3 regions of the Sphingomonas bisphenolicum genome follow, and region 1 is predicted to be linked to each of the others. Evidence: riboswitches for the same ligand, from Rfam matches in the RefSeq annotation. Region 1 holds a riboswitch; each other region holds the start of a gene.
What was found. Region 1 has a riboswitch for cobalamin ahead of cobW (cobalamin biosynthesis protein CobW). Riboswitches for the same ligand answer to the same signal wherever they lie in the genome.

Region 1 (10,144 bases):
GGTCATGCTCGCGATTGTCCTGGTTCTGCACCACGGCGTCGGCCTGGGCCAGCCGCGTGGCGAACAGGTCGCGCGCAACGTCGCCCTCCGCCCCTGCCCCATAGGCATAGCCGCCCCAGTCGAGATAGACGTTGGCGAGATCGGCGCGGTCGTGCCAGATTTTCTCGTCGATCATCGCCTGAAGGCCCGCGCCATAGGCGCCCGGCTTCGATCCGAACACGCGAAAGCCCGCGCGCCGGGCGGCCGCTTTCGCGTCATGGCCGGCGTCGATCAGTTGCGCGGTCTCACGGCGGTGGCGGGCGGCGGCGGGATTGTCCTCGTCCGGCTCGTCCAGCGCCATTACGGCGCGCGCTGCGGAATCGAGCAGGTCGATCTGTTCGGGGAAAGCATCGCGGAAGAAGCCGGAGACGCGGAAGGTGACATCGACGCGCGGGCGGTTGAGTTCGGCGATCTTCATCACCTCGAAACCGATCACGCGGCCCGACGTCCAGTCCCAGCGCGGCCGCACGCCCATCAGCGCCAGGGCCTGGGCGATGTCGTCGCCGCCGGTGCGCATATTGGCCGTGCCCCAGGCGGACAACGCCATGGCCCTTGGATATTCGCCTTCGCGCTGGAGATAATCGTCCACCAGCAGTTGCGCCGAGCGGCGGCCAAGCTCCCATGCCGTGGCGGTCGGCACGGACCGGGTGTCGACCGAATAGAAGTTGCGGCCGGTCGGCAGCACGTCGGGGCGCCCACGCGTGGGCGCGCCGGAGGGACCGGGCGACAGGAAACGCCCGTCCAGGCCAGCCAGCAACGCAGCCTTTTCGGCGGGGCCGCAACGGTCCACGCGGCCGGCGAGATCGCCCAGCAGCGACCGCATGACGGCCTGCGACGCCGGGCCGGGCGCTGTCGCACCCTCGACCAGCGCGACGGCCAGCAGTTCGAGCCGTTCGATCGTGTCGCCATGGCTGCGCCAGGGCGCATCGCTCACCGCTGCCAGCACGGCCGGTCGGGGGCCGGTCCAGCCGTCGCCCATCCGGCAATCGAGCGGATCGAAGCCAAGGTCCAGATCGTCGGCCATGGCGCGGAGCAGCGACGCCTGGCCCGCCTCGTCATAGCCGCGCGGGGTGCGGGACAGGGCGATGAGCAAGTCCGTACGCAGCCGGCCGGTCGGCGATCGCATGAAGATGTGCAGCCCGTCGCGTATCTGCATCTCCTTCAATTCGCACAAATAATTGTCGAGAGCCGCGAGCGCGTCATCGCCATCCCCGACGGCCCCGGCATCGGCGTCCAGTCCCTGCGACCGGGCAAGATCGAGAATCTCGGCTTTCAGATGCTGGATGCGGCGCGGGTCCATGCCGGCGGCGAGATAATATTCGTTGACCAGCGCTTCGAGCGCCTTCAACGGGCCATAGCTTTCCGCGCGCGTCAGCGGCGGGGTGAGATGATCGATGATCGCCGCGCCGATGCGGCGCTTCGCCTGCGTTCCTTCGCCCGGATCGTTGACGATGAAAGGATAGAGTTGCGGCACCGGCCCGGCGCAGATTTCCGGGAAGCAGGTGTCGGACAGGGCCAGCGCCTTGCCCGGCAGCCATTCCAGATTGCCATGCTTGCCGACATGGACGACCGCCTGCGCGCCGAAATCCTGGTTCAGCCAGAAATGAAAGGCCAGATAGCCATGCGGCGGGACCAGCGCCGGGTCATGATAGCTGGTCTTGGGATCGATATTATACCCGCGGGCGGGCTGCACTGCGACGACGATATGGCCGAAGCGATGGGCGGGCAGATGAAAGGCGCCGTCGCGCACGAACGGATCGTCGGCAGGCGCGCCCCATCGCGCCGTCACCGCGCCCCGCACCGACGCGGGCAGCGCGTCGAACCATAGGCGATAATCGCCGACCGGCAGGCGGACTTCGGGCAGGCGATCCAGCGACGCGCGGGCGTTGGTGACGCCGCCGAGCAGGATCGCCATCAGCCCCGCGCCGTCCAGGGGCGCATCGCCGACATGATAGCCCGCTTCGCGCAGGGCGGCGAGAATGGCGGCCGCGCTGGCCGGCGTGTCGAGGCCGACGCCATTGCCCAGCCGACCGTCGCGATTGGGATAATTGGCGAGAATGAGCGCAACACGCCGATCCGATGCGGGCGCGCGCCGCAATGCCGCCCAATTGGCGGCAAGATCGGCGACGAAAGCGACGCGATCGGGGGCAACGCGCGGCACCACGATGCCGCATTGGGTCCGTGCGTCGAAACGCTCGGCCGCCTTGAAGGCGACGGCGCGGGTGAACAGGCGGCCGTCAATCTCGGGCAGGGCGACGTTCATCGCGAGGTCGCGGGGGCCGAGGCCGCGCGGACTGTCGGCCCAGTTCGCCTGCTCGACCCCCGCGAACACGGTCTGGAGAATCGGACAATCCGCGGTTTCGAGGACCGACGGCGTCCGCCGGTCGCCCGGCGAGGAAGCGGCGAAGGCGGTGGCGTTCAGGATGATGTCGGGCCGGGTTTCAGCGATCAGGCCGCGCAGCCAGTCGATCGCGAACGGCTCGCGCAGCGCCCGCACATGGACGGTGACGACGTTCAGCCCGCGTCCCTTCAGCGCGGCGACGAGCGCATCGACGGCATCGAGCGTACCGGCGATCATCAGCGCGCGATAGAAGCAGAGGAGCGCGACGGGCTGTCCCGCGCGCCATCCTGTCCGCACATCGTCCAGCGTAGGCCGCTCCATACCCGCCAGATAGAGACCGGCGTCGGCGACCGGCACCGGATCGTCCGGCACGCCGATGTCCGCGCCGATCAGCCGCGCGGCATGGCGCAGGAAGCCGACCGCATTGGCGACGCCGCCCTGCCGCAGATAGTCGCGGAGCCGTTCGCTGACCGCCACCGGCAGCGTCGCGGCGGCATCGAGCGACGGATCGGGTTCGCGCCCGTCAGCGATCGCGGCGAAGGCAATCCCCTTTTCGCGCGCCACCCGTGCGATCTCGTCGACGCCATAGGACCAATAGGCCTTGCCCCCCAGCAGCACCACGCACACGAAACGCGCATGGGCGATCACCTTTTCGACGTAGAGATCGACCGAATAGGGATGTTTGAGCTGGAGCAGGTTGACCAGCCGGATCGACGGCGCATCCTCACCCAGCAGGGCCGCCGCCTGGGCGAAACAGGCCAGCTCGCTGTCCGCCACGGTCAGGAACACGATCTCGCCCGGCGATTGATCGAGGTCGATCGCCTCGTCGCCGTTGGAGACGGTTCCCGGCGTGGCGGTCAGCAAATGCATCAGGCGAAGGCCGCGCGAAGGGCGCTGTCGATGGCGGCCTGATCCAGCCCCTTCTGCCCGATCACCACCAGTTGGGACAGGCGCGACTCCTCCGCCTTCCAGGCGCGGTCGAAATAATGCTGGATGCGGGGACCGACCGCCTGGACGAGCAACCGTGCCGGGCGCCCGGCGACGGCGACCATGCCCTTGATGCGCAGGATATCATGCGCCTCGATCAACGGGGCCATGGCCTGCACCAGCGCATCCACGCCCGCAATCTCGCCGCCGGTGACGACGAAGCTGTCGAAATCGTTATGGTCATGATCGGGGTCGCCGTCATGGTGCGATGGCCGCGCGTCGATATCCTCTTCCGCTTCGGCGAACAGGCCGAGCAGGACGCCGGCATCGATCGCGCCATGATCGGTCCGCACGATCTTCACCCCACTACGGATATCCTTGCCTATGTCGCCCTCGATCCGGGTCAGCGCGTCAGCATCGACCATGTCGGCCTTGTTGAGGATGACGAGGTCCGCGCAGGCGAGCTGGTCTTCGTATAGTTCCTCCAGCGGACTGTCATGGTCGAGCGAGGGGTCGGCCGCCCGCGCCAGCGCCAGCGCGGCTTCGTCGGTGGCAAAGCGCCCGGCGGCGACCGCATCGGCGTCGATCAGCGCCACGACGCCATCCACGGTCGCGCGGGTGCGGATTTCGGGCCACTGGAACGCCTTCACCAGCGGCTTGGGCAGCGCCAGGCCGGACGTTTCGATGATGATATGGTCTGGCGGATTGGCGCGGTCGAGCAGCTTGAGCATGGTCGGCAGGAAATCGTCGGCCACGGTGCAGCAGATGCAGCCATTGGCCAGTTCGACGATATCGTCTTCCGGGCAGGCGTCGTCATTGCATCCGCGCAGCAGCGCGCCGTCCACGCCGACATCGCCGAACTCGTTGACGATCAGCGCCAGCCTGCGACCCTTGGCATTGTGCAGCAAATGCCGGATCAACGTCGTTTTGCCCGCCCCCAGAAAGCCTGTGATGACGGTGGTCGGGATCTTGCTCACGCTTCTTCTCCTTCAAGCGCCATGGGATTCATGCGCGCGAAGGGGCGATCGGCATCGCCGAGCCTGATAATGGCCATGTCTACCCCCGCTGCACCTGAGCGATATCTCGGGCGGGGGCGTGCCGGACGCGAACGAACGGTCGATGCGCGGCGACGAGCAGGCGCATGGAGCCCGTCAGCGCGCACCGATGCGGCCCCAGCCACATGGGTTCGTCGCTCAGACGGCGTTCACCGTGCCCCGGCCATCCCCTGGACCAAAGCAAGAGCGACCAGACGCCGGCAGGTCTCCTGGCTCGCGGGTCATCGCTTGATGCACGCCTTCCCAGGCCTCGCAGGATTTAGCGTCCGGCCCAGTGGCTGCTCCCCTGGAAAGGGAGCGATGTGCATCGCGCTCGCCGCTTACAGTTGCAGGGACAGCTGCGGATTTGGATGAGCGCCCTCGTCGAGGGACTGCCACCCGCACCGCCTTCCCATTTTAATCCCCTTGCGGGGAACCGGCGCGATCAGTCATCGAAGGGGGCTTGCGGCTCCCCGGATGCGGTCGGCGATACCGGCTGCCGGGGCCGTCCGCAAGCCCTCAGTGCGGTGCGATCGCCTGAAGCCGCCAGATGCGGTTGAAGGACAGGCGAACGGCGGATAGCGGCGCAATGTCGATGGCAGGCGTCGTCACGAGCGGAAAGCCCAGCGCGTGCGCCAAGGCGGCGCGGATCGTCATGGCATGGCTGATGGCGCAGACGCATCCGGGCGACTGCGCCATTCCGTCCAGCCAGCCGCCTACCCGCTGTCGCACCGATTCCATGGTCTCACCATCCGCGGTGCCCTGCGTCGGATCGGCGATCCAGTCGGACAGGGCGGCCGGTTCGGCGGCAGAAAGGTCCGCAAACGACCGGCCCGTCCAGCGCCCGGCATCCATGTCCACCAGCGCGACCTCGACCGTGGCGTCCAGCCCCATCGCCTGGGCAGTCTGCGCGGCGGCGCGGGACGGGCTGCAAAGGACATGGTTGTCGAAACCCGGCGGCAGGCGGCAGGCGGCGGCATCATGCGCGCCGCGTGCGTCCAGGCCCTCGTCCAGCGCCGGAAAGCCGCCGATCCGGCTGGACGGCGTGGACGCCGCGCATAGGAGAAGGAGGGATGTAGCCAGCGGAACCTCCGGGAGATGTTGACGTCGCGCCATCGCGCACCCTAAACAGCGCGGGCATCAGGAAGAAGAAGCCGGTGAGATTCCGGCGCGGTCGCGCCACTGTTATCGACGTACAAGGTCGAGAGCCAGACCTTCTTCCTGGACATATTATCTCTCGCGGGACGCGCAATCCCCTATAGGAGTACGGATCATGGCAACCACTGCCGCACTGCTCGACGACCATTTCATTCCTGTCCAGGGTGGCTCCGCCATCCCGATCGAGGACATCGCGCCCTGGGCCGTATTCGGGACGCTGATCGCGCTCATCTTCCTCTATTTCGTCAGCACCGAACAGGGCGCCTTCGCCTTGTTCGACGGCATGTATGTGCATGAATTCGTCCATGACGGGCGCCATCTGCTCGGCTTCCCCTGCCACTGATCGCCGGCGATGACCAAAAGTCTTTTGTGGCGCGGAATGCTGGCCGGCATTCTCGCGGCCCTCGTCGCGACGATGTTCGCGCGCGTGATCGCGGAGCCCCAGATCGATCTCGCCATTGGCTATGAGCATGTCCATGCGGCGCATCATGCGGACACACCTGCGAATGGGCAGGAAGAGGAGCTGGTAAGCCGGGCGACGCAGAAGGGCGCGGGCCTCCTGACCGCGCTGGCGCTTTACGGCGCGGCGGTCGGCGGCATTTTCGCACTCATATTCGCCTATGGTTATGGACGCTTCGGCCGCATTGGCCCGCGCAGCTTCGCCCTGTTGCTCGCCGGGATCGCCATTCTGCTGATCGTGATCGTGCCGGGGATCAAATATCCCCAGACGCCGCCGGCCGTGGGCCAGCATGACACTGTGGGCCTGCGCACCGCCGCCTATTTCGCCATGATCGCCCTGTCGGTGGGCGGCGCGGTGATCGCCGCGAAGATCCGAAGCGCGCTCGCTCGATCCTGTCGTGGCATCGACGCGATGTTGCTCGCAATGGCGGCTTATGTCGCGATGGTCGTGCTGGGCCAGTTTCTGCTGCCCAGCGTCGATGAAGTACCAGCCGATTTCCCGGCGACCTTGCTCTGGCATTTCCGCCTCGCCTCGATCGCGACCCAACTGATCCTGTGGGCCACGATCGGGATCGTCTTCGGCCTGTCGGCGGAACGGGTCATGATTCGCCGATAATCATGTCGCCAGCATCTGGCCGATAGACGTATCGAAATGGCGGTCGATCGCGGCGGCGGCGGCGGTGGGGTCGCGGTCGACGATCGCCTGCGCCAGGTCGAGGTGACAGGCGATGATGTCCTGCCGCTGGGTATCGGTCCGGCGGGTTTCCCAGGCGCGCGGCACCGCCGTTTCCATCAGCGGCGCGAAGGACCGCATGATCTGCGCGAAGAGCAGGTTCGACGCCGCTTCGGCAATCGCATTGTGGAGCGCGATATCGAGCCGGGTCACCTGCGCCATGTCGTCGCACTCCTGCGCCATCGCCTGCGCTATGGCCAAAATCTCGGCAGCCTGCGCGTCGGTGCGGCGCTGCGCGGCAAGCGCGGCGATCCGCAGTTCGAGCGTGCGCCGCACGTCCCACACATCGGCGACGCTGACCTGCTCGGTCGATACCGCATGGTCGAGCGAAGCCCCCATCACCGATCCATCGATGGCCCCGACCCGCGCGCGGCGGCCATTGCCAACGTCGATCAGGTGCAAGGCGGCAAGCGCTCCAAAGGCTTCCCGCATCACCGCGCGGCTAACCCCCAGGCTGGTGGCGAAGGCGCCTTCCCCCGGCAGCGTGTCGCCGACCCGCAGGCTATGGGCGCGGATATGGTCGCGCACGGCCTGGATGGCGCGTTCGACCAGCGACCCGCCGTCGTCGATCGCCCGGCTCGTCATGCCGCCAGTCGCTCCGCGCGATACAGCGTCGGCGCGACGCCGAAATGGCGGGCGAAGGCGCGGGTGAAGCTGGCATTGTTGAGATAGCCGCAACGATAGCCGATCGACGACACCGGCAATTCGGTCGCCACCAGCATTTCCCCCGCCCGGTCGAGCCGCTGCGCCGTGATGGCGTCGGCGACCGAACTGCCGAACATGTCGCGGAAGCCGCGGGTCAGCTTGGCGCGGTTGAGGCCGCAGGCGCGGGCGATGCCGTCCAGCGTCAGCTTTTCCGCCCAGCGATCCTCGATCATGCGCCGCGCCGTCAGCAATCTTTCGCTGTCGGCCCGCGACAACAGCGCATCCTGCCCGATCGGCACGAACCCGTCTTCGCGCCCGGCGCGCAGAAGCTCGCAGAACAGTTCGATGCTCTTGGCCAGCCGATAGGGCGCGGCCGCCGCGTCGTGAAGGCGGCAATCGCGGATGGCGAGCGCGATCGCGCGGAGCGGCGCGGGGAGATAATAAGCGACGCCCGGCGCCAGCGGCACCGCGCCGTCGGCCACCCGCGCGCAGGCGTCCGGCGCGACCAGCAGGATCAGGCGGCTGCCCGGATCGTCGTTCAGGTCGGCGATCGTGGGATGCTCGACCAGCCGGACCGACGCCGAGTGCCCCACCGCGCCGAAACCGAGCAGGAAAGCTACGGAGAGGCCCGCATCATTGGCGAGCGTGGCGATGCCTGGTCCGACCAGCGCGATCATCTCGGGCGACACACTGATTCGATCCATGGCCATCTTCTCCTTGCTCACATACTGACCTATCAGACAGCTTTTGGCAATAGCTATCAGATAGGTCTGTCCGGCGCGCGACGCATAGCCCGCCAGAAGGCGGCGACCGAGACGATGCTGACCGACACGCCGACCGTCGCAAGGCCTCCGCCCAAATGCGCTTCGCCGCCGAGCAAGCCGCTGATCGCCGTCACCAAGGTCGGCGCGACGCCGAAGCCGATCAGGCCGGCGATGGCGATGAAGGCGCCGATGCACAGGCCGCGCAATTCGTTGGGCAGCAATACCGTGAGCGCGACGGATGTGATCAGGCCGGTGACGGTGCCGCACAGCATCAGCGCACCCAGCGCCACGGCGAAGGAGGGGATGCCGGGCATGATCGGGAAAAGCGCGGCCGGGATGCCCAGCGCCGCCGCGATCACCGCGCCGATCAGCAGGCCGCCGCGCCGCCCGCTCTTCTGCCCGATGTCGGCCGCCACGCCACCCAGCACCGATCCTGCGACTCCGGTCAGGAATATGAGGCTGCCCATCCAGCCGGCAAAGTCGGGCGGCGCCAGGCCATAGCTGCGCGACAAGACGGGCGACGCCCAGATCGCGGCCGCCGCATCGGCCATCACCACGCTGACCTGCCCCACGAACAGCGGGCCAAGAAAGGCGCGGCGCGACCAGAGTGCCTGCAGAACCACGCGCCAGGGGGCATGGATGCCAGCCGCCACTTCCTGTCGCGCGGGTTCGCGCAGCAGCAACATGGGCAGGATCAGCGCAGCGCTGATCGCCGCAAGCGCGAAATGGGTGGCGCGCCAGGGGGCGACGCCGGCGAAGAGGGTGTCTGCGGCTGGACGCAGGAACAGGCTGAGCAGCCAGCCCGCTAGCGCGAACGCCCCCGCCTGCCCCAGCGCCTTGCCCAGGGTCACGACCAGCAGCCCCCTGCCCCGCTGGTGCGGCGGGCACAGGTCGGCGCAGAGCGACAGCGCCGCCGTCAAAGCGCCGGTAGTGCCGATCCCGGCGAGCATTCGCGCCATGAACAGGGTGGAGACGCTCTGCGCCACCGCGGTCAAAAGGGTGCCCATCGTCCAGATCAGCGCCAGACAGATGAGCAGGCGCAGACGATTGGTGCGATCGACCAATAACCCGATCGGCATGGAAAAGAGCAGCAGTGGCACCGCGGCGGCCACGCCCTGCACGAGCGACAATTGGAAATCGCTCAGGCCCATTTCGGCCTTGGCGCCTTCCTGCACCATGCTGAACGATCCCATCATGGTAAAGCCCGCCGCCATCGCCAGCGCCAGGATCAGCAGCGGCGGAAACAGGCGCAGAAAGGATGGGGATTGGGCGGATGGGGCGGTCATCGGGACGAGCCTTTCTGCGGCATGGCCGGTCATGGCCATGCCCCTGTCATGATGCCCGGCCGCGCCAAAGGGGATCGACGCGGCCGGACAGTTTAGCCCCCGGCTAAACGGCGTGATGTCAAAGGGTGAAAATCTTGCCCGGATTGAACAGGTTTTTCGGATCGATCGCGCGCTTGATGACGCGCATCAGGTCGACCGCGTCGCCCAACTCTTCCACCAGGCAATGTTGCTTCCCGAGGCCGATGCCATGTTCGCCGGTGCAGGTGCCGTCCATCGCCAGCGCCCGGTCCACCAGCCGCTGGTTGAGCGCCTCCACCTCTGCCATCTCCTCCGGCGCATTGGGATCGATGGAGAAGATGACATGGAAATTGCCATCGCCGACATGGCCCAATATCGTGCCCGGCACGTTGGTCGTCGCCAGGTCGGCCTTGGTCCGGGTGATGCATTCGGCGAGGCGACTGATCGGCACGCACACGTCCGTCGCCCAACCGATCGCGCCGGGACGCTGGTTGACCGCGGCATAATAGGCCTCGTGCCGCGCCTTCCACAATCTGGAGCGTTCCTCCGGCAGGTTCGACCAGCGAAATTGCCCGCCGCCGTGCATCGCGGCGATCTCCTCCACCGTGCGCACCTGTTCCTCGACATAGGATGGCGAGCCGTGAAATTCGAAGAAGAGTGTGGTCTGTTCGGGATAGTCGAGTTTCGACCAGCGATTGACCGCGCGCATCTGCGCGTCGTCCAATATCTCGACCCGCGCC
Region 2 (10,144 bases), 430 kb from region 1:
GCCTGCATTCTCGTCGAAGGGCCGGGTCAGGATCGCGTGCCGGGCGCAACGGGCAAACAACGTCGTGGCGACATCGGTGACGATCAGGCGGAACAGGGGGCAAGCGCCCTGGGGAGACAGGCCATGTGCGTGCAACAATCCGTCCAGCGTTGCCGCCTGTTCGATCAGGCGTGCCTGGGTGGTAGTGATCCAGTCCCGATCCGCATAGGCGGCCGCCCCGATAACCAACGCCGCGGTCGATACCGGCCAGCTCCCCAGCCGTTCGCGAAATCGCGCGATGGTCGCGCGCGGCCCGATGACAAATCCCAACCGTATGCCAGCCAACCCGAAGAATTTGCCGAAGGAACGGAAGATGAGGAGACGCCGATCGTCCGCAATGCGATCCGCCATGCTGATGTCCGGCAGACAGTCGGCAAAGGCTTCGTCCAGCACCAGCCAGCCGTCGCTCGAAGTCTGTCGCTCCAGCAGCGCGTTCAGTTGAACCTTGTCCAACAAGCCGCCGTCGGGATTATTGGGATTGGCGATCAGCAGGATATTGCCGTCGAGCAAGGCCGGATCATCTACGCCGGGGATGAAGGCGCGGCCGTCGGGATGGATATCGCGATGGGTGCGGTAGCAGGCTGCGCCATGCAAGACATTCCCGGCTATGATCCCGCGCAGCAGCCGCAATCCCGCCTCGCTCCCCGGCAACGCGCATAAATGGGCCGGATCGACGCTGAAATGCCGCGCAGCGTTCTGCTCCAATTCGGCCAGTAGCGCATCGCCGGGCAAGCCGCGCCAATCGATCGCAGGCGCTTTCTCCACCGGCCAGCCAAGCGGATTGATCCCGGTCGACAGGTCGATCCACGGGTCCCGGCCTTCGCCGAACCATCGCCGCGCCTCGTTCAGCTTGCCACCATGATGGGTCCAGCGCGTCATGACGCCCGCGTCAGGATCAGTGCTGCGAGCAACAGGCCGCTTTCCAGCAGTTCGATGCCCGCACCATGGCTGTCGCCTGAAATGCCGCCGATCCGCACAAGAACCCACCAGCCCCACAATCCGGCCAACGGCGCCACGGCCAGCAGCGCCGGCATCCAGAAGGCGGCGGAGAGGAGCATGACGCCCCACAGCGCCAGATCGGCCGGGCGGATGACCGCGCGGAATTGCGCGCCAAGGCCGTCATGCAGAGGCGGCAGCCAGCGGCTCCAGAGCAGCGGCCCAATCCGTGCGGCGAAGGGGATCAACAGCAGCGCGGCGAATGCCTTCGATTCCACAAGGCCATGGAGCAGCACCAGCTTGGCGATCACCTGCAACGCCACCGCGGTGGCGCCCATGGCGCCGACATGGGGATCGGCCAGCACCGCCAGCAACCGCTCGCGATTCTTGTGCGCCGCGCTCGTCGCATCGGCCAGATCGGCCAGTCCATCCAGATGAAGCGCGCCGGTCACGCAGACCCACGCCACGAGCGCCAGCAACGCGCCGGTCCACGCATCGATCCAGGCGCCGGCCCATCCCGCGGCGGCGACCAGCGCGCCGACCACCAGGCCCGCCGCCGGAAAGCAGCGCATCGCGGCGGCGAACGCCGCCCCGTCCGCCTCCACCCGCGGCATAGGCAATCGCGTCAAGAACTGGAGCGCGAAGATGAGGCCCTTCACGCCGCAAGCCCCGCGATCTGCGCCCAAGGTTTCTCGCCAGGCCAGAGACGCAGCGTAAGACGGGCGGCATAGGGCAGGTCGATCGCCCAGATCTGGCGCTGGTCGAAGCCGCACAGCAGCGCCAGCGCGGCGCGTATGGCCCCGCCATGGGTGACGACCAGCGTCGGCCGGGGCGACAGGGCGGCGATCGCCGCACCGACCCGCGCTACCAGCGCAGACCAGCGCTCGCCTCCGGGGGGCGGACAGGCATCGGGGTCCGCGTAGAAATGCGTCAGGGCCGCCTGGTCCAGCATCGCCGGATCGGCGCCGTCCCATGCCCCGAAATCCAGCTCCCGCCAGCGCGGGTCGATCTGCGGCGCGATGCCACGCGGCGCGGCGATGGCCGTCGCCGCCTGCCGCGTGCGGGTCAGGTCAGACGATATTATAACCTCCGCCTCCAGCCCGCAGGCACGCGCCACGCAGGCGGCCGTCCCCGCATCGGTGGCGGCCCAGTCGGCATGTCCCAGCAATCGCCCGGCAAGTTCGGGCGTGCCATGCCGCATCAGATGGAGCAGCATGCCGCTCATCCGCCCGCCGATACACCCGCATCGGCGAAGGTCGCCATCTGGTCATGGGCCGCTACCGCCGCGCGGATCACCGCCACCGCCACCGCGCCGCCGCTGCCCTCGCCCAACCGCATGTCGAGATCGAGCACTGGCTTCAGTCCCAGCCGGTCGAGCAGCCGCCCGTGCCCGGCTTCGGCCGAGCGATGTCCGGCGATCACATGATCGGTGATCGCGGGCGTGGTGGCCGCCAGCGGCGCCAGCGCCGATGCGCAGATGAACCCGTCAAGCACCACCGGCACTTGGCGATGCCGCGCCGCCAGCATGGCCCCTGCAATGGCGACGATCTCCCGCCCGCCAACCCGGCGCAGCGTCTCGAACGGCGTCATCGGCGCTTGGGCATGATGCGCCATGGCCAGATCGACCACCTGTCGCTTGACCGCCAGTGCGTGGGCATCCACGCCGGTCCCCGCGCCGACCCATTCCGCCACGCTGCCGCCGAAGCTGCGCTGGCACAGGGCCGCGGCGGCGGTACTGTTCCCAATGCCCATCTCGCCCAGCAACAGCAGGTCCAGGCCCGGATCGACCATATCGGCCCCGCAGTTGAGCGCGGCCAGGCAATCCGCCTCGCCCATCGCCGCGGCGACCGTGAAGTCTTCGGTCGGGCGATCAAGGTCGATCGGCACGACCTGCAGATCCAGCCCGGCTGCGCCCGCCAGCGCATTGATGGCGGCGCCGCCAGCGGCGAAATTCGCAACCATCTGCGCCGTCACCGCGGGCGGAAAGGCGCTGACGCCATGCCGCGCCACGCCATGATTGCCCGCAAAAATCACCGCCCGGCCGCGATCGATATGCGGGCGCGCGCGCCGTTGCCAGCCGGCCAGGAAGATGGCGATCTCCTCCAGCCGACCCAAAGACCCGGCCGGTTTTGTCAATTGCCCCTGCCGCGCTGCGGCAGCGACGCGGCAGGCCAGGTCGGCCCCCGGCAGGGACGCCAGCGCGTCGTCGAAAGCCGCCACGGTGGGAAACAGGCTCATGTGGCGACGAACCCGGCAGGCGGCAGACGCACGATGAAGTGGCCCTTCACCCCTTGCGGCCAGTCGGCATAAGGCACCTGGCCATGGGCGCTCGCGGCATGATGCGCCGCATAGTCGAGGATCGCGCGCGCGGCATCCTCGTCGGGCGTAAAGCGCCCCAGCACATAACCGATCTTCCCCGGCGCCCGCAGATGGACGGCGCAATGGTCGGAACAGGCGAAGAGGCAGGGCATGTCCTGCACCGCCACCCCGTCATAGCGGTCCGACCCGGCCTTCACCCGGCGCAGCGCCTCCGCCAGCCGCGCACCGCCGCGCACGCCATCGGCATCTTCCCGCTGCCCCGGCGAGTGGCGGCAACTGCTGCACACCACCACCGCCGGACCATCCTCGACCGCGCGCAACATCAGGCGGTCGCCGCACGGCGCAGCAGGCCGCTGCGGTCGGCCAGATGCTGCAAAGCCAGCAGGCCGGCCAGGATCATGGCGTAGCGCGCGAACTGCCGCGCCATTACATCCGGCGCGAAGGCCGCCCAGCCGGAATCGAGCGCCCACGCGCCCGCCAGGACGGCCAGCTTGAACGTAGCGAACGCTGCCCCATAGGCCACGACCAGCCGCACCGCCGGATGGTGCGGCAACAGGCGCGCCGCACCATCCGCGCCGAGCAGCGACGCGATCGCCGCCAGCGCCATGGTCCCGGCCCACACGCCATTCTCCACAGTCGTTTCATAACCCAGCAGGCAATAGCCCACCCCCTGCGACACCGCCCAGGCCGCGAGCATCAGGATGATGCCGTCCTGCCGGCGGACATGCAACGCGGCGAGGGCGGCCAGGGCGGGGAAAGGCGTGGCGCAGGCCAGCGCCAGAGTGGTTATGGTGCTGGCCAGCGTCATCAATCCGATCCAGAGATGGCGGGCGGCGGCAGGGGACAGGCTGTCCATGGTCATACGTTCCTTGTCAGGGGGGATCAGAACCGCGCCCGCAGGCCAGCATGAATGCTGCGGCCCAATTGACCGTAGCGCCGCGCGGTTTCATAATATTCGTCGAACAGATTTTCGACCCGGCCGAATAGCGTCAGCTTGCCCATCACCGGCATTTCGGCACGCAGATCCACCAGCGTGTAGGCCGCGTTGACCAGTGGCGCGACCGTGGCGCTGGTGCGCGCGGTGTCGAGCGCCTTGCCCGACCAGCGCACCGCCACGGCAGTGCTCAGGCCGAACGCCCAGTCGTACCGCGCTGTCGCATTGGCCGCATGGCGCGGTCGCCGCGCCAGTTGGTTGCCATAGTTCAGGCCCGGCGACCGATCCTCCGCGGACACCCAGCTATAATTGCCGTCGATCGTCAGCCGACCGGCATGGGCGACGCCGGCCAGTTCCAGCCCGTGCGCCTCGCTGCGCTGGACATTGGCATAATAGCCAAAGCGCGGTGTCGTCGTGCCCGGCGCATAGCAGAGCGGCGGCCGGTTGGTCGTCGGACAGCCATTATAGGTGATGAGATTGTCGGTGCTGCGATCGAACCAGGTCGCCGACAGGATCAGCGCATGGTCGAACAGATGCTGTTCGATGCCGGCATCCCAGCCATGCGCCTTTTCAGGCACCAGGGCGGTGTTCCCATAATCGCTGTAGAGCTGGTAGAGCGTCGGCGCCTTGAAGCCCTCGCCATAGCTCGCCCGCAGGATCGTGCGGTCCTTGACCAGCGCCCAGGCTGCGCCCGCGCCGAAGACCGTGTTGCCGCCAAAGGTCGAATGATGATCGTAGCGCACTCCACCATTGACGGTCAGGCCGGCCAGCGGCTCGACGCTCAGTTGGGCATAGAGGCTGTCGATATCGGCAGACCCGCGGGTCGTGGCGTAGGCAGCCAAACTATCGGAAGGCGAAGCCGTGCGCATCCGCTGCTCCTCGCGCTCCGCGCCGAAGGCCGCGGTCCAGCCCTGCGCGATGGTGAACACGCCCTGATATTCGTAGCGCTTCGTCTCGCCTCTGGCGGTGAAACTGGTCTGGCGCAGTTTGCGGGCGGGGTTGACGTTGTCGCGTAGCGTCTCGCTGCGGCTGAAGGACAGGCGATTGCGCAGCGCACCGCCGAACAGATCGGCGTTCAGGCCGGCGTAGCCGATCCATTCCTCCACTTCCGAATATTCCGGACTATCGGGAATGGCCCCGGCGCTGTCGATGTCGGTGCGCCCCTTGGCATAATAGCCGCGCATATCGATCGACACGCCCGGCGCCAGCGCGACGCCGAGACGCCCGTTGAGCGTGCCGTTGGTGTAGCCGTCCTTCTCCTTGGCGCCAAAGCGCGGGCTGATCGCCGAGATGCCCTCCGTCGTGAAGCGGCTGCCCGCGACCTGCCAGTCGATCGCGCCCTGTCGTCCGCCCAGCGCAGCGCGGGCGCTGACGGTATCGCGCGATCCCGCCTCGATATCGAAGCTGCCTTCGATCGGGCGTTCGGCCCGCGCGGTGACGATGTTCACCACGCCACCGATCGCCTGGCTGCCCCAGAGGATCGACTGTGGACCGCGCAATATCTCGATCCGGTCGATGGCGCCGGTCATCAGCGTCGCGAAATTATAGCCGCCGCCGGTCGAAGACGGATCGGCCAGCTTCACGCCGTCAATGACCAGCACGGTCTGGTCGGCCTCCGCGCCGCGAATGCGGATCGAGGTCGCCGTGCCATAGCCGCCATTGCGGGTGAAGCTGACGCCCGGCGTGCGGATCAGCAGGTCGGACACCGCCAGCGCCTGTGCGGCGTCGATTGCCGGCTTGTCGATGATGGTGATGCTCGACGCCACCTGTTCGATGGCCTGCGGCTGACGCAGCGCGGTCACGATCACCTCGCCCGCATCATCGGCCCAGGCCGGCGTCGACAGGCCCGCCAGAAGCAGAAGGCCGCTCTTTGAAATCCAATGCATCATAATCCCCCAGTCGTTGACAGGACCGGGCGGACGCGACGCGGTGGCGATGCAGGGCGCACGCGCGCACGACATCGCCACCGTGCGAACCCGCACGGTCAGCTTGTCGTTGCGCGAGGATATCCTCGTTCGACCGGCACACCCTGTCCGGACGAAGAACGACCGCGACAGGCAGGTCTCCTGGCTTGCGGGTCAATGCCGTATTCGAAGCGCCTTCTCGGAATCATCGATTCCAATGGCTTGTGCCTCGATGGCTCGCCGCTCACAGTTGCAGGGGCAGCCGGGGTCTTTAACCCCGTTCCCTTTTGATCCCCTTGCGGGGAACCTGACGCGCAGCCGCCCTAATCGACTTGGATCAGGCGATCAAGTGGAAGAAGCCACCGGTCACCTGGCCCGCGCGGTGGCCCGCCGGAGGAAGGGCCTGCCCCTCCGCATCGGCCATGTCGGCCAGCGGCTCGCCCTCGCTGGCGGTGATGCTGGCATAATGGAACTCATGACCCAGCAACAGTTGCCCGACAGAGGCGAAGCTGGTGCCGTGCCGCAGCCGCGCGCTGCGATAGCCCAATGTTCGGCGCCTGCGCGCAAAACTGGTATCCATCGGCAACAGGCCCGCCATCGGGTGGACGATGCCGTCGCCATCCTCCAGCGTGCGGCCCAGCACCATATAGCCGCCGCATTCGCCATGCACCGGCCGGCTCTGCGCAAAGGCGCGCAGGCCGTTCAGGAACTGACCATTGGCCGCGATCCGCGCAGCATGGAGTTCGGGATAGCCGCCGGGCAGCCAGCAGGCATCGCAATCGGCGGGCGGCGATTCGTCCGCCAGCGGAGAAAAGAAGCGCAGCTCCGCGCCGGCCGACCGCCACCAATGTACGATATGGGGATAGAAGAAGCTGAAGGCGGCGTCCCTGGCGACGGCGATCCGCTGCCCCGGTGGCCGGATGCCGGGCGGTTGCGCCAGCACGTCTGTCGTAGCGCCGGCCGCCGCCTGGATCGCATCCAGATCGCATTGCGCCGTCACCCGCGCTGCGATCGCGTCGATTCGCCGTTCCAGTTCCTCCGTTTCGCCAGCCTGCACCAGTCCCAGATGGCGGGACGGCATGGCCAATCCCTCGTCCGTGGCCATCGCACCCAGCAGCGGCAGGCCGATACGCGCGAACCCATCCTCGATCATGCGGACATGGCGCGTGCTGGCCACCTTGTTGGCGATCACTCCGGCGATGGCCGGCGCGCCGGGAAAAGTCGCGCAGCCATGCGCCACCGCCGCCACCGTCTGCGCCGCTGCGCGGGCATCGACGACCAGCAGCATCGGCCAGCCCAGCAGCCGCGCCACATCGGCCGACGCGCCCGAACGACCCGGCGCCCGCGCGCCGTCATAAAGGCCCATCGCGCCTTCCGCGACGACGAGTTGAACAGTTGTAGCGACGTGCGCCGCCAGCCCCTGCAGCATGGTCGGCGCCATGGCGAAACCGTCCAGGTTGATCGAGGGCCGGCCGGTCGCGGCTTCGTGAAAGGCCGGGTCGATATAGTCGGGTCCGCATTTGGCACCCTGCACGCTCAGGCCGCGATCGGTGAAGGCGCGTTGCAGGCCAATCGTCACCATCGTCTTGCCCGCGCCCGACGCCGGGGCGGCGATCACCAGTCCCGCGCCCAGTCGCGGCGTCACGACGTGCGCCATACCGGCAAGGGGGCGATGGCATCCACGAAGAGGGCGGCGCGATTCGGTGTCATGCCCGCCTTGTGGCAAAGCAGGCCCCGCGCCGCCAGCGCCTCAATTGCGGCGGAGGCGCCTCAGCAGGTGATCCGCGCCCTTGTCGCCGATCATGATCGCGGTGGCGTTGGTATTGCCGGCGGGAAGGCTGGGCATGACCGAGGCGTCGGCGACCCACAGCCCCTCGACGCCGATGACGGCCAGATCGGCGTCGACCACCGCCAACGCATCGTCGCGCGCGCCCATCCTGGCCGTGCCGACCGGGTGATATAGTGGGATCGATGCCATGCGCACGTAGGCGCGCAACTGTTCCGGGTCGGTCAGCCCCGCGCCGGGGCGTAGCTCCCCCCTTATATGTGTCGCAATCGGTGTCTCATGCAGGATCGAGCGGGCGATGCCGATGCCCTCGACGATCTGGTCGATATCATCGTCGCTGCCCAGTTGCCGATGTTCGATTTTCGGCGGCGCGAAAGGGTCGGCCGAGCGCAGGCTGATCCGCCCGCGATGGCTGGGCCGCATAAGCCCGACCAGGGTCGAGACCGACGGCGTCTTGCGCAGCATCAGCCGGCCCTGTTCGTCGAAATCGAAAGCGAAGGCGGCAAAGCTGATCTGCAGATTGGGCGCAGGCAGGTCCGGCCGGCTCTTCACGAAGGCCTGGGCGTGGCCGATCGCCGTGGTCAGCGCGCCGCGACGCGACAGCGCGTAGCGCAGCACCTGCCACGCCCCGCGCAGCCCCTGCGCGTCGCTGTTGAGCGTCAGCACATCCACCTCGTTCACGACATGGGTGCCCACATGGTCCTGAAGATTGGCGCCGACGCCGGGGAGGTCGCGGACGACCTCTATCCCATGGGCGTGCAGATGGTCGGCCGGGCCAATACCGGACAGCATCAGCAGGCGCGGCGTGTTCATCGCCCCGGCACTCAGCACCACGCCATGGCGCGCACGCAGCGTCTTTTCAACGCCGTCCTGCCAATAGACGATGCCGACCGCGCGACCTGCCTCGATCAGGATGCGCAGCAATTGCGCCCCCAGCATTATGGTGGGCGCCTTGCCACTGCGCCGCTCGTGCAGATAGCCCCGCGCCGCGGAACAGCGTGTGCCGCCTCGCTGTGACACCTGCACATAGTCGACGCCCTCGGCGTTCTGCCCGTTCAAGTCCGACGAGCGGGGGATGCCCGCCGCCTGCGCCGCTGCGATCCACTGGTCGGTAATCGGATAGCGCGCGCGCCCTTCGGACACCGCGATCGGTCCACCGGTGCCGCGCCACTTGTCGGCGCCGCGCTCATTATCCTCCATCCGCCGGAAATAGGGCAGGACCGATTCATAATCCCATCCCGCCGCGCCCTGCCGCGCCCATTCGTCATAGTCCCAGCGATGGCCGCGAATGAACATCATGCCGTTGAGCGCGCTGCCACCGCCCAGCATCTTGCCCGCCGGCCAGATATCGGCCCGGCCACCCACCGACGGGTCCGGCTCGACCTGATGGCACCAGTCATAGGCGGGATTCTGCACGATGGCGCTGGTAAGCGCGGGGATGCGCGACCGCATATGCCGGTCGGTCCCGCCCGCCTCGATCAGGGTGACGGACAGGCCCGCATCGGCCAGCCGCCCGGTCATCGCGGACCCGGCCGAACCGCCGCCCACGACAATGATGTCGGTGTCTTCCATGATCGTTCCTAGAAATTGGACATGATGGCGGCGCTGGGCGCGTCGAGCGGCTTGCCGGCGGCTTTCAGCTTCAACTCGCGCTCCCGCAACGGCCCCTGTTCGGCGATCAGCCAGGCATGGATGGCATCGACATCCTCTACGCCCAGCAGGTCGTCCCAGCGTGGCATCCCGCCCGGCAGCAACAGTCCTTCCCGCACGATCTGATTGAACATGTCATGCGTGCCTGGCTGCATCCGCCGCAGGTCGGGCGCGGTCGAGCGTAGCTGGTTGCTGTGGCAGATGGCGCAATTCTGGAAAAACAGCCCCTGCCCCTTGGCGATCATCGCTGGCGTCACGCCGGGCTTTTGCGCGGGCGGTGCGGAGGCCACCTCCACGGGTGGTAGCGGCGTTGGCTGCGCCACCGGTCCGCCGTCCAGCTTGAACACCAGGATGCGGTTGGCATTGCCGTTGCGATAGGCGGCGGAATAGCGCGGCACATAGCCCCAGCCGCCGCCGCCGAAGCCAGCCGCGACCGCGATATATTGCACGCCCTTCACGCGATAGGTCATGGGCGCGGCCATGATCGAAGTGCCGGTGTCGATTGCCTTGATGAGCTTGCCGTTGTCGGCGTCGCGGACCATCAACTTGCCGCCGATCGTGCCGTGGACGATGAGG
Region 3 (10,144 bases), on a different replicon from region 1:
CGACTGGGTGACGCTGCGCAGCCGGGCGGGGGAGACGACCCTGCGCGCGCTGATTACCGAGCGGGTTGCGCCGGGCGTGGTCTATACGACCTTCCACCATCCCGAGACGCAGGCGAACGTCATCACCACCGACTATTCGGACTGGGCCACCAATTGCCCGGAATATAAGGTGACGGCGGTGCAAGTGATGGCGTCGAACGGGCCGAGCGACTGGCAGCAGGATTATGCGCAGCAGGCCCGGACCAGCCGCCGCATCGCGCCGCTGGAAGCGGCCGAATAGGATGACGGACATGAGCGACGACACCCATGTCATGTCCACCACGGACCGGCTGGTCTATATGGCGCACCAGATCGCCCGCAACATGGCGATGATGGGCGAGGCGAAGGCGGTAGCGGCGCTGGCCGAGCATCTGACCCGCTTCTGGGATCCGCGGATGAAGGCGCAGATCATCGCCATCGCGCAGGACCAGCCCGAGCGCCTGTCGCCCATGGTCGCAGCCGCCGTGGCGCGGATGGCGCAGGGCAGGCCGGCGCCCGCCGTCGATGCGGCGCAGTTCAACGCGGTGGACGAGGCCGGGCATTGCGACGCCGGTTGAGCGGCACGCCGTCCATCGCTACGCCGTGACGATGGATGATGCCGCCGCCCGCCCGCTGACTTTCGATCGCCTGACCCCGGACGGCGGGACGCAGGCGATCGACCGCGCGCTGGCCGACGAAGTGCCGGTCGCGATCGAATTTAACGGCATCGGCTATGCGGTGCTGATGGCGACGCCCACCGACATTGGCGATCTGGTGTTGGGCTTTGCGTTGGGCGAGCGGCTGATCGGGCCGGGCGACGCGGCGTTCGACGTCGATACCCATCGGACTGAACAGGGCATCGTGGCCCGCGCGACCTTGCCGCAGGACCGCACCGATGCGCTGCTGGAGCGGGTGCGGCATCGTGCGTCCGAATCCTCCTGCGGCATATGCGGGATCGAGAATCTGGAGCAGGCGATCCGGCCGCTGCCGCGGGTGATGACGACGTCGCGGGCGGACCGCGCCGCCATCTTTCGCGCGCTGGCGGCGCTGCACGATCACCAGCCGTTGAACGCGGCGACTGGCGCGGCCCATGCCGCGGCCTGGGTCGGGGCGGACGGGGCCGTCCGGCTGGTGCGCGAGGATGTCGGGCGGCACAATGCGTTCGACAAGCTGATCGGGGCGATGGCGCGGGCTGGCGCGGACTGGGACGGCGGTTTTGCGCTGCTGTCGTCGCGCTGTTCCTATGAACTGGTGGAAAAGGCGGTGCTGAGCCAATGCCCGTTGCTCGTCACCATTTCCGCGCCGACCCGGCTGGCGGCGGCCCGCGCGGAAGAGGCCGGCTTGCCGCTGGTCGTGTTGGCGCGGCGGGACGCCATGTTGCTGCGGAGCAACAGGCCTTTGGCTTAAACCCGGTGCCGCTTGGCATCGCATCCGCTTTCCCTTAGAGCGCGCGGCGTGGGGGCGGCTTTGCTTCCCCTGCGAGATGATCGCGCCGGTGCCCGGCAACGGGCTTAATCGGGAATGCGGTGCGGGCGTGCGAGCGCCCAATTCCGTGGCTGTCCCTGCAACTGTAAGCGGATAGTGCGATGCATATGGTCGAAAGACCGGCCACTGGACCCATGTCCGGGAAGGCTATGCATCCGTGCTGCGACCCGCGAGCCAGGAGACCTGCCGGCGCTTGGTCGCTCTTGCTTTGGTCCAGGGGATGGCCGGGGCACGGTGGTTTTTCCGTCGAGCGACGCCATGCGGCCGGGGCCGCATCGGGTTGTGGACGGGATATGGCGCCATCCCGTGCTTCCGCCCGACCGCATTGCGGACGCCCCAGCCCAAGTCGCACCGGCGCCGGGGGGTATATATGTTGAAAACAGGCATTTCTCTGGTGGCGCTGATCGTGGCGACGCCGGTATGGGCGCAGGATGACGAGATCGTCGTCACCGCCACGGGCATTGCGCAGTCGCGCGACGAGGTCGGCCAGGCGATTACCGTGATCGACGCGGAGACGATCAAGACGCGCCAGGCGATCGATGTGGTCGATTTGCTGGCGACGACGCCGGGCGTGCGCTTCAACCGCAACGGATCGACCGGCGGCGTGACCGGCGTGTCGCTGCGCGGCGCGGAGACGACGCAGACTTTGGTGCTGATCGACGGGGTGAAGGTCAACGATCCCAGCGGCATTGGCGACGGCTATGATTTCGGGCCGCTGCTGACCGGCAATATCCAGCGGATCGAAATATTGCGCGGTTCCAACTCGGTGGTGCATGGCAGCCAGGCGATCGGCGGCGTGGTCAACCTGATGACCGGCGTGCCGGCCGAGGGCTTCGGCGCGAACGCATCGGTGGATTATGGCTATAGCGACACGCTGAGCGCCAAGGCGGACGTGTCGGGCACCAGCGGCATCGCCGCGGGCGGCCTAGGCGCAGCCTATTTCCGCACCGACGGCATTTCGTCGGCCGCAGGCGGGACGGAGCGCGACGGGACCGAGAATATCGCGACCAACGCGAGGTTGAAGCTCAGCTTCACCGATATGCTGAGCCTGGACCTGCGCGGCTATTATATCCATGCCGACCTCGACTATGACAGCTTCTTCGGCGCACCCGCCGACAGCAGCGACGTCAGCAAGCTCGACCAATATGTCGGCTATGCGGGCCTCAACCTGGCGCTGCTGGATGGCAAGCTGACCAACCGCGCCGCCGTCACCTGGATGCGCAACGATCGCGACTATTATTTCGTGCGCGGCACCGACCCCGACTATGGCTATTCGGGCACCAACCTGCGCTTCGAATATGAAGGCGTCTACGCGCCGGTCGACCAGGCCAAGCTGCTGTTCGGCTATGAGCATGAGCGGCCGGATTATGATTTCTTCGGCTTCGGTTCGACCGCCAGCGCGAAGATCAACATCGACAGCGTCTATGCGCTGGCGATCGTCAAGCCTTTCGCTGGTTTGGCCGTGACCGGTGGCGTGCGCCATGACGACCATAGCCAGTTTGGCGGCGCGACGACCTTCGGCGCGAACGCCAATTATTCGCCCAATGGCGGCGCGACCAATGTGCGGCTGAGCTATGGCGAAGGGTTCAAGGCGCCGTCGCTCTATCAACTGTACGACAGCTTTAGCGGCAATGCGGCGCTGCGCCCTGAACGGTCCAAAAGCTATGATGTCGGGTTCGACCAGAGCCTGGACGGTGGTCGGGCGATGTTGTCGGTCACCGCTTTCCGCCGCGATACGCGCAACCAGATCAATTATGATAACGCCACCTTCACCTATGGCAATCTGGACCGCACCCGCGCCAAGGGCGTGGAAGCGTCGATCGCGCTGAAGCCGGTCGATGCGCTGACCGTCACCGGCAGCTACAGCTATGTCGATGCGCGCGACCGGTCGGCAGGGTCGGCCGATTTCGGCAATCGCCTGGCCCGCCGCGCCGCCAATGCGGTGAGCGTGTCGGCCGACTATGTCTGGTCGTTCGGCCTGTCGACCGGCGCGACGGTCACGATGGTGGGCGACAGCTTCGACAATGCGGCGAATACGCGGCGGCTGGACGGCTATGCGCTGGCCGGGGTGCGGGCCTCGATGCCGCTGGGCGCGCATCTGGAAGTCTATGGTCGCATCGACAATCTGTTCGATGAGACGTACCAGACGGCCTATGGCTATGGCTCCTATGGCCGCGCTGCCTATGGCGGCGTGCGTGTCCGCTTCTGATCGACAGGCAAGGGGGCGGGCGTGATGCCTGCCCCTTCAGCGCGGCGCGTTCAGTCGCGCCATGATGGTGCGGGCCGCCTGCACATAGGCGGGGCCGCCGCACACGGTCCAGCTTTGCGGCAGGCTGATGCGCGGAACGGCGGCGAGCGCGGGATGGTGCAGCATTTCGGTGCCCTGATCGACCACGCGGTCGGTGGCGCTTTCCACGATCAGCCAGTCGGGCCGTGCCGCCACCATTTCTTCCAGCGGCACTTGCGCCAGCGGCGGTTTGCCGAGTTTGGCGGCGAGATTGGTGAGGCCGACGCGGCGCATAAGATCATCGATCAGCGTGCCGGTGCCGGTCATATAGCCGCGCCGCTGATAATAGGCCGCGACGCCGCCACGCCTGGGACGGGGCAGGGCGGCGAGATCGCGGTTCATGGCCGCGATCAGCGCCTCGCCGCGATCGACATGGCCGGTCGCGCGCGCCACCTGCCTGATCTGGTCGAGGATCGCGCCATAGCTGTCGGCGCTGGCGAGGCCGAGCGTGCGCCACTGGCCCGGCGGCGCGCCCGCCACCGCATTCGGGCCGATCGGGAAACCCAGGATCAGGTCGGGGCGGATCGCCAGCACTTCCTCCGCGGGACGGCGCAGCGTGCGAAAACCGCGCGCCCTGCTCGCCGTAGCGGACAGTTCGGGATCGCGCGCATTGCTGCTGAGCGCGGCAATCTGAGCGGGATCGGCGAGGGCGAGCAGATATTGGTCGGCGCAGACGTTGAGCGAGACGATGCGGCGCGGCGCCGTGGGGGCGGCAGCGCCGGTCAGTGCGATCAGCGCGGTCGCCGCCAGAAATATCCTGCTGGTCATGCCCATCGCCTTATCAAGCATGGGCAAGGAGGCAAGCCATGACCGTGCGCCGTCATCATCCGTTGCTGATCCCCGGCCTGCTGCTGCTGGTCGTGGCGGCGGCGTTCGGATCGGTCCTGCTGGGCGCGGTGGCGATCAGCCCGGGGCGGATCGGCGCGGTGCTGACCGGCGGGGGAGACGATGTCGCCCGCACCATCGTGCTGGATCTGCGTCTGCCGCGGATGCTGCTGGGCCTGATCGTCGGCGCGATGCTGGGCGTGGCCGGCGCCGCGTTGCAAGGCTATCTGCGTAATCCGCTGGCCGAACCGTCGGTGCTGGGCGCGTCCAATGCGGCGGCGCTGGGGGCGGTCTGCGCGCTCTATTTCGGGCTGGCGCAGCTGCATCCGATGGTGCTGCCGCTGCTGGCCATATTGACCGGACTGGTCGCCATCCTGACCCTGTTCGCGCTGTCGGGCACGGTGGAAAGCCCGCTGACGCTGATCCTGGCCGGCATCGCCGTGGCGACGCTGGCGGGGGCGGGGATCAGCCTGGCGCTCAACCTGTCGCCCAATCCCTTCGCTGCGATGGAAATCATGAGCTGGCTGATGGGGAGTCTGGAAAATCGCAGCTACGCCCATGTCTGGATCGCGCTGCCCTGCGTCGTCTTGGGCGCGGCGCTGCTGATCGCGGACGGGCGGACGCTGGACGCGCTGACCTTGGGCGAGGATGGCGCGCAGGCGCTGGGCGTCAATCTGTCGGCTGCGCGGCTGCGCATGATGCTGGGCGTGGCGATCGGCGTAGGCGGCGCGGTCGCGGTGTCGGGATCGATCGGCTTCGTCGGGTTGATCGTGCCGCATCTGGTCCGGCCGCTGACCGACCGGTCGCCCTCGGCGGTGCTGCTGCCTTCGCTGCTGGGCGGCGCGGCGCTGCTGACGCTGGCGGATATCGGGGTCAGGCTGATCCCGACGAACAACGAATTGAAACTGGGGGTAGTGACGGCGCTGCTGGGCGTGCCGGTCTTCCTGGTCCATCTGATACGGGAGCGGCGGCTATGGTGACGATATCGGCGCAGGGGCTGACGGTGCGGCTGGGTCGCCACGCGGCGGTGCGCGATGTGGACGTGACGCTGGAACCGGGCGCGCTGGTCGGCGTGGTCGGTCCCAATGGCGCGGGCAAATCGACGTTGATCCGTGCGTTGCTGGGACTGGTGTCGCCGCAGGCGGGGCGAGTGCTGATCGATGGGCAGGACGGGAAGCGGCTCGACCGGCAGACGATCGCGCGTGCCGTCGCCTATCTGCCGCAGGGCCAGACGCTGCACTGGCCGCTCAGCGTCGAGCGGCTGGTGGCGCTGGGGCGGCTGCCGCATCTGGGGCCGCTGTCACGCCTGTCGGAAGAGGACGAAGCGGCGATCGAGGCGGCGATGGCGCGGGCCGACGTGCTGCACCTGAAAGGCCGGGTCGCGACCGAATTGTCGGGCGGCGAGCGGGCGCGGGTGCTGCTGGCGCGGGCGCTGGCGGTGGGCGCGCGCGGGCTGATCGCGGACGAGCCGCTGGCGGCGCTCGATCCTGGACATCAGATCGACGTCATGGACCTGCTGCGCGGCGAGGCGCGCGGCGGGGCGCTGGTGGTGACGGTGCTGCACGACCTCGGCATGGCGGCGCGCTATTGCGACCGGCTGCTGCTGATGGACGGCGGGGCGCTGGTGGCCGATGGCGCGCCGATGGACGTGCTGACGGCGGATGCGCTGGCGCGGGTCTATGGCGTGACGGCGCGGATCGAGCGGGACGGCGACGCGCCGCTGATCCTGCCGGTGGGGCGGGTGTCCTGATCCACCCCGCCGGCAGGGGCGGAATTACTCGCCGAAGCCGCGTGGGGCCGGATCGGCCACGGTGATGGCGCCGGCGCCGACTTCGCTGACTTCCAGCGCGCGTTCGGCGACGCCGGCGCGGTTGAAGCGGAAGGCGCCGTCGATGCCGGAAAAGCCGCCTGCGTCGCGCAGCCGCGCGGCGGGGAAGGGCGATCCGGGCTTCCAGTCCTGCGCGATCCGCACCGTCAGCAGCACCGAATCATAGCCGAGCGAGGACAGGCGGAAGGGGGATGCGCCGTAGCGGGCGCGATATTTGGTCGCGAGCTGGCGGTAGAGCGTGTCGGAGACACTGGCGAACCAGGCGCCACGCAGCACGGGGCTGGCGGCCAGCGTGCCTTCCGTATTCCATAATTCGGTGCCGAGCAGCCGCGCGGTGACGCCGCCATTCTTCCGCACGATCGGCGCGACCTGGAGTGCGACGCGGCCGCTGTCGGCGATCAGCAGCGCATCATAGCTGGAGGAGGCCTGCAATTTCCTGACCGCAGCGGTGATGGAGGCAGGAGTCCGGTCGAACGTCTGCATGGAGACGACGGTGCCGCCGGCCTGCTCGACCGCGCGCAGCAATGCATTGCCCGCCCGTTCGCCATAGGTGCCGCGCGGCACCAGCGCGCCGAAGCGCGACAGGCCCTTGCCCTTGGCGAAGTCGACGACGCGGTCGATCGACTGGGCGGTGTTGTAGCCCAGCACATAGACGCCGCTGCCCGCGATGCTGGCGTCGTTGGAGAAGCTGATGACCGGCACATTGGCGCGCGCGGCGATCGGTCCGATCACGCGGGCGTCCTCCGCCAGCAACGGCCCCAGGATCAGGCGGTTGCCATCGGCCAACGCCCTGTTCACCGCCGCCGCCGCGCCGAGCGCGGTGTCATAGGTGGTGATCCGGACCTTGTCGGTCCGGGTGTCCATCAGCGCCAGCGTGGTGGCGTTGGCGATCGATTGGCCGACGCCCGCATTGGGGCCGCTCATCGGCACGAGCAGCGCGACGCGATGGCGGGTGGCGTCGGTCGGCAGGCCCTGCACGACCTCCGGCCCGGTCGGCTGGGTCGGGCGGGTGGGGGTGGTGGGCGCCGGCCCCTTCGGCACGATCGATTGACAGGCGGCGAGGAACAGGGCCGCCCCCATGAAGGCGCAACGCGCGCCGCGCTTCACGGCAGCGAACACATTTGCTTGCCGGGGGGCATCCGTCTCTGTCATCTGGCGTCCTTATGGAAACTCAACATTCTGGGCTAGAGCCTGGGCTTTATATCGTTGCGGGGCCGATCGGCAACCTTGGTGACCTTACGCCGCGTGGGGCGGAAGTCCTGCGACTGGCCGATGTGGTCGCCGTGGAAGATACACGGGTGAGCGCACGCTTGCTGCGCCATGCCGGATCGGACCGGCCCATGGTCCCCTATCACGACCATAGCGCCGAAAATGTCCGCCAGCGGCTGGTCGAACGGATGGCGGGCGAATCGGTGGCCTTGCTGTCGGACGCGGGGACGCCGCTGATTTCTGATCCGGGCTACAAGCTGGTGCGCGACGCGCGGGCGGCGAGGCGGCGGATCACGACCCTGCCGGGGCCGAGCGCAGCGATCGCGGCGCTGACCCTGTCGGGGCTGCCGACCGACCGTTTCCTGTTCATGGGCTTTTTACCGAGCAAGGCGAAGGCACGGGGCGATACGCTGGACGAGGTGGCGGCCGTGCGCGCGACGTTGGTCTTCTACGAAAGCGGGCCGCGCCTGTCGGAAAGCCTGTCGGCCATGGCCGCGCATCTGGGCGATCGCGAGGCGGCGGTGAGTCGCGAGATCAGCAAGACGTTCGAGGAAACCGCCTGCGGTACGCTGTCCGAACTGTCCGCCCGCTATGCCGATGCGCCGCCCAAGGGCGAGATCGTCGTCACCGTCGGCCCGCCGGGCGAAGCGCCGCCCGCCAGCGCGGAGGACGCCGACGCGGCGTTGCGGGAGGCGCTGACCCGGCTGTCGGTGTCCAAGGCGGCGGGCGAGGTCGCGAAGAAATTGGGGCTGGACCGGCGGACGCTCTATGACCGGGCGACGGAATTGAAGGGGTGACGAGAGCGGCGGCGGAGAAGCGCGGGCGGCAGGCCGAACGCATCGCCGCCTGGTGGCTGCGGCTGAAGGGCTGGCAGATCGTGGGTCGCCGGATGCGCACGGCGGCGGGCGAGGTCGATCTGGTCGCGCGGCGGGGCGCGATGCTGGCCTTCGTCGAGGTGAAGGCGCGGGGCAGCGCGGCGGAACTGGACCTGGCGATCGACGAGCGGCGGCTGGCGCGAGTGGCGAAGGCGGCGGAAATATTGTGGCACGAACTGGCGAAACCGGGGGACGACATGCGAATCGACGTCATCCTCCTTGCGCCGGGGCGTGCGCCGCGCCATCTGGCCAATGTCTGGCATGGGGGGTGAAGGCCCGCCCCATCCATCAATCCCGTTCGTGTCGAGCGGAGGTTCGAGCGAAGCTGAGAACCGCAGTCGAGAAAGGGTTCTCGACGGGCGCTTCTCGACAAGCTCGAAGCTGCTCGAACCGAACGGTTTAAGGGAATGACGCGCATGACCGAACTCAACCCCCTGACCGTCGCCGTGCAGATGGACCCGATGGAGGGCATCAAGATCGGGGGGATTCGACCTTCCACATCATGCTGGCGGCGCAGGCGCGGGGGCATCGGCTCTATCATTATCTGGCGCCGGACCTGACCTTCCGCGATGGCCGGGTGCTGGCCAAGGCGCGCCCGGTCAAGGTGCAGAAGGTGCAGGGCGATCATTTCGCCTTCGGAGAACCGGAGTTGCTGGACCTGGGCCGCGACGTCGATGTCGTGTGGATGCGGCAGGATCCGCCCTTTGACCTCAGCTACATCACGGCCACCCATTTGCTGGAGCGGGTGCAGGCGGAAACGCTGGTGGTGAACGACCCGGCCAGCGTCCGCAATGCACCCGAAAAGCTGTTCGTGCTCGATTATGCGCGCTTCATGCCGCCCACGATGATCACCCGCGATCTGGCGCAGGTGAAGAGCTTCCTGGCGGAGCATGGCGAGATCGTGGTCAAGCCGCTGTACGGCAATGGCGGCGTGGCCGTGTTCCACGTCGGCAGCAACGGCGCGAACCTGTCGTCACTGGTGGAATTGTTCAACGCGTCCTGGGTCGAGCCGTTCATGGTGCAAGCCTTCATTCCCGGCGTCGCGCAGGGCGACAAGCGCATCGTGCTGATCGACGGCGAGGTCGCGGGTGCGGTCAACCGTATTCCGGGTGCGGGCGAGATTCGCTCGAACCTGGCCGTGGGCGGATCGGCGGCGAAGACGGAGCTGACCGACAGGGAGCGCGAAATCTGCGCGGCCATGGGGCCGGAACTCAAGGCCCGCGGGCTGCTGTTCGTGGGCATCGACGTGATCGGTGGCGAGTGGCTGACCGAGATCAACGTCACCTCGCCGACCGGCATCGTGTCGATCGACGCGTTCGACGGCACCGACACCGGCGGCCTGATCTGGGACGCGATAGACGCCCGGCTGGCGGCGCGGGCGGCGGCTTGATGGGATGCCTTATTTTCGTCCTGCTGGCGCAGGCTGGCATCTCTCTTCTTCCTGGAGCGTTGATCAGAAAAGTGAGATCCCAGCCGGCGCTGGGATGACGGCGTGGATATATCGAGGATGACCGACTGGGTTCTCCGCCTGATCGATGCGGGCGGCTATTGGGGCATCTTCTTCCTGATGATCCTGGAAAATGTCTTTCCGCCGATCCCGTCCGAACTCATCATGGG

Region 2: linked by a shared signal. The riboswitch ahead of SBA_RS21760 (TonB-dependent receptor plug domain-containing protein) and the one ahead of cobW (cobalamin biosynthesis protein CobW) in region 1 are both predicted to bind cobalamin.
Region 3: linked by a shared signal. The riboswitch ahead of SBA_RS00065 (TonB-dependent receptor plug domain-containing protein) and the one ahead of cobW (cobalamin biosynthesis protein CobW) in region 1 are both predicted to bind cobalamin.

What each region holds. Positions count from the first base shown of each region.
Region 1 is NZ_AP018818.1:207,773-217,916, forward strand. Features, by position in the region: gene cobN (cobaltochelatase subunit CobN) at 1-3,250, opposite strand, end outside; gene cobW (cobalamin biosynthesis protein CobW) at 3,250-4,284, opposite strand; cobalamin riboswitch at 4,545-4,797, opposite strand; gene SBA_RS19470 (histidine phosphatase family protein) at 4,861-5,457, opposite strand; gene SBA_RS19475 (CbtB domain-containing protein) at 5,615-5,842, shown strand; gene SBA_RS19480 (CbtA family protein) at 5,852-6,574, shown strand; gene SBA_RS19485 (FadR/GntR family transcriptional regulator) at 6,575-7,276, opposite strand; gene SBA_RS19490 (helix-turn-helix domain-containing protein) at 7,273-8,040, opposite strand; gene SBA_RS19495 (MFS transporter) at 8,097-9,419, opposite strand; gene SBA_RS19500 (FAD-linked oxidase C-terminal domain-containing protein) at 9,505-10,144, opposite strand, start outside.
Region 2 is NZ_AP018818.1:735,141-745,284, forward strand. Features, by position in the region: gene SBA_RS21730 (threonine-phosphate decarboxylase) at 1-918, opposite strand, end outside; gene SBA_RS21735 (adenosylcobinamide-GDP ribazoletransferase) at 915-1,634, opposite strand; gene SBA_RS21740 (histidine phosphatase family protein) at 1,631-2,200, opposite strand; gene cobT (nicotinate-nucleotide--dimethylbenzimidazole phosphoribosyltransferase) at 2,197-3,213, opposite strand; gene SBA_RS21750 (DUF1636 domain-containing protein) at 3,210-3,617, opposite strand; gene SBA_RS21755 (hypothetical protein) at 3,617-4,150, opposite strand; gene SBA_RS21760 (TonB-dependent receptor plug domain-containing protein) at 4,177-6,117, opposite strand; cobalamin riboswitch at 6,268-6,458, opposite strand; gene SBA_RS21765 (cobyrinate a,c-diamide synthase) at 6,470-7,777, opposite strand; gene SBA_RS21770 (GMC family oxidoreductase) at 7,883-9,490, opposite strand; gene SBA_RS21775 (outer membrane protein assembly factor BamB family protein) at 9,499-10,144, opposite strand, start outside.
Region 3 is NZ_AP018817.1:3,722-13,865, reverse strand. Features, by position in the region: gene fdhF (formate dehydrogenase subunit alpha) at 1-280, shown strand, start outside; gene SBA_RS00075 (formate dehydrogenase subunit delta) at 291-596, shown strand; gene fdhD (formate dehydrogenase accessory sulfurtransferase FdhD) at 628-1,425, shown strand; cobalamin riboswitch at 1,495-1,708, shown strand; gene SBA_RS00065 (TonB-dependent receptor plug domain-containing protein) at 1,874-3,712, shown strand; gene SBA_RS00060 (ABC transporter substrate-binding protein) at 3,749-4,558, opposite strand; gene SBA_RS00055 (FecCD family ABC transporter permease) at 4,597-5,595, shown strand; gene SBA_RS00050 (ABC transporter ATP-binding protein) at 5,589-6,365, shown strand; gene SBA_RS00045 (penicillin-binding protein activator) at 6,390-7,595, opposite strand; gene rsmI (16S rRNA (cytidine(1402)-2'-O)-methyltransferase) at 7,607-8,449, shown strand; gene SBA_RS00035 (YraN family protein) at 8,446-8,799, shown strand; partial or broken gene gshB (glutathione synthase) at 8,944-9,917, shown strand; gene SBA_RS00025 (DedA family protein) at 10,035-10,144, shown strand, end outside.